Linked DNA regions of Niabella beijingensis. The protein of the gene in region 2 binds, or shares a complex with, the protein of the main gene of each other region. Links are inferred from orthologs where the notes say so. Each region holds a gene or a part of one and is shown on either strand. Other genes may lie near its edges.

Region 1 (4,244 bases), on a different replicon or contig from region 2:
TCATGCTGCAACTGCTCTTCTTTTAATGTGAACACTCCCAGCGGGCCGCGGAATGTTACTTTAGTACCCACTTCCCAGTTTTTGAACATGTAGGGGGTGCCCAGTCCGTCCTCCACCAATACGATCAGCAGCTCGTACACCGCAGTTCCGTTGGGTGCACTGGCGATCGAGTAGCTGCGCCATCGTTTGTTGGGCTTTTCATGAATGGGAAGATCAAGCGTTACAAACTGGCCGGCGGTAAAATCAAACCGTTCGGTGGCATCAGCCTGTATAAAATACCGCCGGGTATTATAGGTCTCTTCAATAATGTCTACAATCGTTCCTGTAAGCCAAGTGAGGGACATGTGTTTTTCTTTGTAAGATAAAATAATTTTTAGTAAAACCCCTTCCGGCAGCACATTAATTACCACTGACGCCATGTTTTTTTGCTATGCCGGGAATGCCTGGTTTACAGCGGTTTGAAAACAAACAATTGCTCCGGTTAAGATTCGCTTTGGGATTTTTTTCAAACTCGTTGTATCTTTGCGCCCCGATGCAAACGGAAGTGTTGAAGAATTTTTATGGTGATGACCCCCGCTGTTTACAACTAGCGAACGAACTCTCCATGCTTCAACCCGTCCATCTGGCCTTAACCGGCGTTCAGGGCAGTGCCTCCCAGTTCATCGTTGGCGCCTGTATGGGCCATACACCGGAACTCAATCATGTGGTGATACTCAATGAACCGGAAGACGCCGCCTATTTTCAGAACAGCCTGGAAAACATTACCGGTGCACTGGATATTTTTTATTTCCCCTCCTCATTTAAAACCACCCGGAATTATAAGCTGCTGAATGCGTCGCACGTTATGCTGCGCACGGAAGCCCTTACACGGCTGGCATCAGGAGGAAATAAAAAGATACTGGTTACCTATGCGGATGCCCTTTTTGAAAAGGTGGTGGTCTCTTCCGCGCTCGCACAAAACATCATCCATCTCAAAAGCGGCGATCCGCTGGACATAGAAGGCCTGCTGCTGAAACTGGACAGCTACGGATTCGAACGCAGCGATTTTGTATACGAGCCGGGCCAGTTTGCGCTGCGCGGCGGCATCCTGGATATTTATTCCTTTGGCAACGACAAACCCTACCGTGTTGAATTATTTGGTAACGATATCGATTCCATCCGTATCATCGACCCCGAAACCCAGCTGAGTGAACGTAAATTGCTGCAGGTTTCCATTATTCCAAATGTGGACACCCAGTTTGCAGCGGAAGCGCATGTATCCCTGCTCGATTTTTTACCGGAAAATACGGTCTTCTGGATCCAGGACGCTGCTTTTTGCAGCGAGCGTATGAAAGAAAATGCAACAGAACTGGAGCATTTCCTGGAGCAACAGGCTTCTGCCGATAAGCGCCCGGAAGAAAACCGCGACGACCGGCTGTTAAAGCAGCAGATCCGCAGCACCGATTTTATCACGGCCACTGATCTTGAAACCGCACTGGAATCAAGGATAGTGGTACATATCGAACAGGTACCGGCATCCGTCAGCCAGGAGTTTGAGTTTCACACCAAAGAGCAGCCTGCTTTCAACCGGCAGTTCGAATTACTGATCAGGGACCTGAAAGCACACGAGGCGCGCGGGTTTGCCCTGTATATCTTTTCCGAGAACCCCAAGCAGCTGCAACGCCTGCAATCGATCTTCGACGATCAGAACGCCAACCTCGTATTCAACCCCGTTTCCGCAGCCATTCACCTGGGGTTTGTGGATGAAGACCGGAAGATCCTCTGTTACACCGATCATGAGATCTTCCAGCGGTATCATAAATACAGGGTCAAACAGGCCTATAACAAAAACAAGGCGATCACCCTGCGTACCTTACGGGAATTGCAGCCCGGTGATTTTGTAACGCATATCGATCACGGTGTAGGAGTCTACAGCGGCCTGCAGAAGATGGATGTAAATGGTAAAACACAGGAGGCCGTCCGTATTATTTATAAGGACAAGGATGTGCTGTATGTGAACATCAACTCGCTGCACAAGATCTCCAAATATACCGGGAAGGATGGCAGTGTGCCCAAAGTAAATAAACTGGGCAGTGAGGCCTGGACCCGGCTGAAGGAAAAGACCAAGGCAAAGGTGAAGGAAATTGCCTTTGACCTCATCCGGCTGTACGCTCAACGGAAGGCGCAGAAGGGATTTGCCCACACTCCGGATAATTATCTTCAGACCGAACTCGAAGCCTCTTTTATTTATGAAGACACTCCGGATCAGAGCAAGGCCTCTGCCGACGTGAAAAAGGATATGGAATCGGAATCACCTATGGACCGCCTGGTTTGCGGCGATGTGGGTTTCGGAAAGACAGAGATCGCTATCCGCGCTGCCTTTAAGACCTGTGTAGATGGCAAACAGGCCGCCATCCTGGTGCCGACCACCATCCTCGCCTTTCAGCATTATAAAACCTTCAGCGACCGTTTAAAAGAATTTCCGGTAACCGTTGATTTTATAAACCGCTTCAAATCAGCAAAAGAAAAAAAAGAAACCCTCAAAAAGCTGGAGGAAGGAAAGGTCGACATCCTGGTAGGAACACATGGCCTGCTGGGCAAGGAAGTAAAATTCAAGGACCTGGGCATACTGGTCATCGATGAAGAACAAAAATTCGGAGTGGCCCACAAGGAAAAAATAAAAGTGCTGCGCAATACGGTGGACTGTTTGACCCTGACGGCAACTCCCATCCCCAGGACCCTGCAGTTCTCCCTGATGGGGGCAAGGGACCTCAGCATTATCAATACGCCTCCGCCCAACCGGCAGCCGATACAAACAGAAGTGCAGGTGTATAATGAGGACATCATCCGCGATGCCATTTATTTTGAAACGGAGCGCGGCGGTCAGGTGTTCTTTATTCACAACCGTGTGGCGGGGTTGAGCGAAATGGCGGCCCTGATCCAGGGGTTGTGCCCTGATCTTTCGGTGAGTTATGCGCACGGACAGATGGAAGGTTCCAAACTGGAAGAAAAGATCCTGGACTTTATCGACCATCGCTATGATGTGCTGGTATGTACCAATATCGTGGAAAGCGGTGTGGACATCCCGAATGTCAATACCATCATCATCAATAACGCGCACCATTTCGGACTCAGCGATCTGCACCAGCTGCGGGGCCGCGTGGGCCGGAGCAATAAAAAAGCTTTCTGCTACCTCCTGGCGCCCCCCATGAGCACCCTGCCGGCCGATTCGCGCAAACGCCTGCAGACACTGGAGCAGCACAGCGAACTGGGCAGCGGTTTTCAGATCGCCATGCGCGACCTCGATATCCGTGGTGCGGGCAACCTGCTGGGTGGCGAGCAAAGTGGTTTTATGGCGGAGATCGGTTTTGAGACCTACCAGAAGATCCTGGATGAAGCCATCAGAGAACTGAAACGCACGCAGTTCAAAGAGCTGTTCAAGGAGGAGATCAGCAGGCAGGATGATTTTGTAAGCGATTGTACCATTGATACCGACCTGGAGATACTGATTCCCGATGATTATGTGGAGAACATTACCGAACGGCTCTCCCTCTACCAGCGGCTGGATAACAGCGAATCCGAAGACGAACTGGCCGAAATGCACCAGGAGCTGCAGGACCGGTTTGGCCCCGTTCCAGCTCCAGTGGACGACCTCTTTGAAACCATAAAATGCCGGAAACTGGCAGTGGACCTGGGTTTTGAGAAAATGACCCTTAAGAACGAAACGCTGCGCTGTCATTTCATTAACCGCCCCGATTCACCCTATTTTGAAGCGGATGTTTTTCAGAAGATCATCCAGTATGTGCAGACCGGCACCAATAAGGCGCGCCTGAAACAGACGGGAAGATTGTTCCTGCTGGTGGCGGAACCGATCCCTTCAATGAAATCACTTTATGATTTTCTGAAAGACATGCATCAGTTTTGTACAGGCAGCTGATATTGCCGGTGACAACAGCAACGGCAAAGACGATCAGAAAAAGATCGGTGCTTTAAAGTTCCTTAATCTTTATATTCCGGAATGCCACACCACTGGCCCAGTCCTGCAAGGCAATATGGCCGCTGGTATGTTTTCCGAATTCGGGAAAGTTTTTAAAATGCGTACGCCCCACGCTGTCCTGCCATGCAGGAGCTGTCAGATCCTGCTGCACGGTCAATATCCCGTTAAGATAAAATTCTATTTTTCCTTCTGTCTGTTTAATCCGGGATTGGTTCCACTCACCCGCAGGTTTGGCAACTGCAGGATTTTTCTGTGCATCCAGCGCAAA
Region 2 (3,716 bases):
CCTTTATTTTCTGTATCCCTGGTTATTGTTAAATGGGATGTGGTACCTTTTGGATCGGTTACGTCAAATGTTCCCAGCACCGGAAAGATCTCATTTTCGGTCATGGAATCCGGCATGGGTAATAATTCTTTGGGCTGTGGTTTATAGTTTTTAGGTACTTCAGGAGTAGATGCTGTTTGGGCAAATGTTACCATAGTGATAGCAATTGCCAGGAAGAATGTAAAGAACGACCTCTTTTTCATAAATACGTTTAATTTAAAAAGTGATTCAAATTACCCTGTCTACTGAAATTATTATGCCAAACCGGGTGTTTGCCCCGAAAAATATATATTTTAATTTTTGCTTATGATTTATAAGGTGTTTTGAGGCTGGGCAACGGGTTAGTATATTTGTAGTCTATTTTTAGCATCATTCCAAATATCATATACAATTGAAACCTGAAAATGAAGTAATTGAAGTGTCCGGGGCCCGGGTGCACAATTTGAAGAATATTGACATCGACATTCCCAAAAACGAATTGGTAGTGATTACAGGGATCAGCGGCAGCGGAAAATCCTCCCTCGCCTTTGATACCATCTATTCCGAGGGGCAACGCCGTTATATGGAAACCTTCGGGGCCTATGCCCGTCAGTTTATCGGCGATATGGAGCGGCCGGATGTGGATAAGATCACGGGTTTATCGCCCGTTATTTCCATTGAACAGAAGACCACCAATAAGAATCCCCGCTCTACGGTGGGAACCATCACGGAAGTGTATGATTTTTTCCGCCTGCTGTTTGCACGGGTGGGAGAGGCCTATTCCTATAATACCGGGAAACGGATGGTGAAATGGAGTGAGGAGGAGATCGTTGAAAATATCTACGGGCGGTTCCGGAATCAGAAGATAAACCTCCTTGCCCCGGTAGTACGCGGACGTAAGGGGCATTACCGGGAATTGTTCGAGGATATCCGTAAAAAAGGATTCCTGAAAGTGCGGGTGGACGGTGAAATAAAAGATATTACTGCCAAGATGCAGGTAGACCGTTATAAGATACACGATATCGAAATAGTGGTGGACCGGCTGGAGGTAAACCCGGCATCCAGGGCAAGGCTCAGTCAGAGCGTGCAGGCTGCGCTGAAGCTGGGAAAAGAACTGATGTTCCTGCTGGTAGACCAGACCGCTACACCGGTACAATACAGCAAACAGCTGATGTGTGAGGACACCGGCATCAGCTATGAAGAACCTTCTCCGAATTCATTCTCCTTTAACTCGCCTTACGGAGCCTGTCCCTATTGCAAGGGGATCGGGACCGCTTATGCCATCGATATGGATGCAGTGCTGCCCGACCGGAAGCGGAGCATCAGTGAAGGCGGAATCGCACCTCTGGGTGAAGAACGCAATGCCAGTGTGTACCAGCAGGTGGTAGGCTTTGCAAAAAAACATAAGATCAGTCTGGCCAAGCCGATCAGCGAGCTGCCTGCGGCACAGCTGGACCTGTTGCTTTACGGAGACGGCGATGCTAACCGCGCGCTCGATCTCGATGGCTCAGACGACTCGATCCCGGATCTTTATACGGGGAGTTATGAAGGTATTATTCCCATGCTGAAACGCTGGTTCTTTTCAACACAAACCTCAGAGTGGTTGCGGGAATGGGTGGAACAGTTTATGATGCTGAAAGCCTGTCCTTCCTGTGATGGAGCACGGCTGAAAAAAGAAAGCCTGTGGTTTAAAGTAGATAAGAAAAATATTGCCGAGCTGAGCAATCTGAACCTGGATAAACTGGGCGACTGGCTGAAAGGGATCGAAACACGGTTGTCAAAAAAACAAAATGCGATCGCAAAGGATATTTTAAAAGAGATCCGGGAACGGCTGCAATTCCTGCTGGATGTGGGTCTTACCTACCTGACGCTGTACCGGCCTTCGCGTACGCTGAGCGGGGGCGAATCGCAGCGTATCCGCCTGGCAACCCAGATCGGCTCACAACTGCAGGGGATCACCTATATCCTGGATGAACCGTCCATCGGGCTGCACCAGCGGGACAATCACCGTCTTATCACCTCATTGCAGAACCTGCGCGATATCGGCAACAGCGTGCTGGTGGTGGAGCATGATAAAGACATTATGCTGGCGGCGGATTACCTGATCGATATCGGTCCCAAGGCGGGCTATCATGGCGGCCGTGTGGTGGCCAAGGGTGCTCCTAAAGAGATCCTGAAACTGGACACGATCACTGCCGGGTACCTTAATGGTCATTTGAAGATCGAAACACCCGCTGAGCGTCGCAAGGGCAACGGGAAAAAGCTGGAGCTGAAAGGTGCTGCAGGTAATAACCTTAAAAATGTGAGCGTGGTATTTCCCCTGGGGAAGATGATCGTGGTAACGGGTGTAAGCGGCAGCGGCAAATCGACCCTGATCAATGAAACATTGTATCCGATCCTGTCGCAGCATGCTTATCATTCCAAGAAAGCGCCCATGGAATACAAATCGATAAAGGGATTGGAGCATGTTGACAAAGTAGTGGAGATCGATCAGTCACCCATCGGACGTACACCGCGAAGCAACCCGGCCACCTACTGTGGTTTCTTTACAGATATCCGCACGCTGTTTGCAGCTGTTCCGGAAGCAAAGATCCGCGGATATAATGCCGGACGGTTCTCGTTTAACGTAAAGACCGGCCGCTGTGATGTGTGTGAAGGCGGCGGAATGCGGGTGATCGAAATGAACTTTCTGCCCGATGTGTATGTGCCCTGCGAGAAATGCAATGGCAAACGGTACAACCGTGAAACCCTGGAGATCCGGTATAAGGGAAAATCCATTTCGGATGTGCTGGATATGACCGTGGATGATGCCGTGGAATTTTTTCAGGCAGTGCCGTCCATTTACCGGAAAATAAAGACCCTGCAGGATGTGGGTCTGGGCTATATCACCCTGGGGCAAAGCGCTGTAACCCTCAGCGGGGGCGAGGCCCAGCGGGTGAAGCTGAGCACGGAGCTGTCCAAAAAAGATACCGGTAAAACATTTTATATCCTGGATGAACCCACCACGGGTTTGCATTTTGAAGACATCAAACATCTGTTGCAGGTGCTGAACAAGCTGGTGGATAAGGGCAACACGGTGCTGGTAATCGAACACAATATGGATGTGATCAAGGTAGCGGACCATATCATCGACCTGGGACCTGAAGGAGGGGATGGTGGTGGAGAGATCCTGTTTGAAGGAACACCGGAAGCGCTGGTGAAATGCAAAGAAAGTTATACAGGGTATTACCTTAAGGGGGAACTGTAATGGTTTTTTTTAACCATTAAGGAGTTAAGGGTCGTTAAGTTTTTTTAATGCTTAATGGCTCCTGAATGCCTTAATGTTTTTAGTATTTGTATGATGGGGTTACCCGGTAGTTGAACCATTAAGGAGTGAAGGGACGTTAAGTTTTTTGGTGCTTAATGGCTCCTGAATGCCTTAATGTTTTTTGTATTTGTATGATGGGGTTACCCGGTAGTTTGAACCATTAAGGAGTTAAGGGTCGTTAAGTTTTTTAATGCTTAATGGCTCCTGAATGCCTTAATGTTTTTAGTATTTGTATGATGGGGTTACCCGGTAGTTTTAACCATTAAGGAGTTAAGGGTCGTTAAGTTTTTGATGCTTAATGAATCCTTAATGCCTTAATGGTTTTTTGCATTTGTATGATGGGGTTACCCTGTAGTTGAACCATTAAGGAGTTAAGGGTCGTTAAGTTTTT

The links.
Region 1: the proteins of uvrA (region 2) and mfd are in contact, whole or in part, in a crystal structure (PDB 4DFC), measured with the Escherichia coli proteins. The link is inferred for Niabella beijingensis from one-to-one orthologs.

Annotation. Positions count from the first base shown.
Region 1 is NZ_JAIQDI010000001.1:2,078,516-2,082,759, forward strand. What follows is about bases 194-4,116. They hold mfd (transcription-repair coupling factor), read left to right. Parts: upstream 194-532; coding sequence 533-3,916; downstream 3,917-4,116. Other genes in these bases: K7B07_RS08760 (ferredoxin--NADP reductase), read right to left, coding at 194-344; K7B07_RS08770 (3-keto-disaccharide hydrolase), read right to left, coding at 3,969-4,116. In the rest of the region: more of K7B07_RS08760, read right to left, coding at 1-193; more of K7B07_RS08770, read right to left, coding at 4,117-4,244. UniProt on the Escherichia coli protein: Couples transcription and DNA repair by recognizing RNA polymerase (RNAP) stalled at DNA lesions. Mediates ATP-dependent release of RNAP and its truncated transcript from the DNA, and recruitment of nucleotide excision repair machinery to the damaged site.
Region 2 is NZ_JAIQDI010000002.1:470,350-474,065, forward strand. Bases 71-3,465 are described here. They hold uvrA (excinuclease ABC subunit UvrA), read left to right. Parts: upstream 71-430; coding sequence 431-3,265; downstream 3,266-3,465. Other genes in these bases: K7B07_RS18075 (hypothetical protein), read right to left, coding at 71-242. In the rest of the region: more of K7B07_RS18075, read right to left, coding at 1-70. UniProt on the Escherichia coli protein: The UvrABC repair system catalyzes the recognition and processing of DNA lesions. UvrA is an ATPase and a DNA-binding protein. A damage recognition complex composed of 2 UvrA and 2 UvrB subunits scans DNA for abnormalities.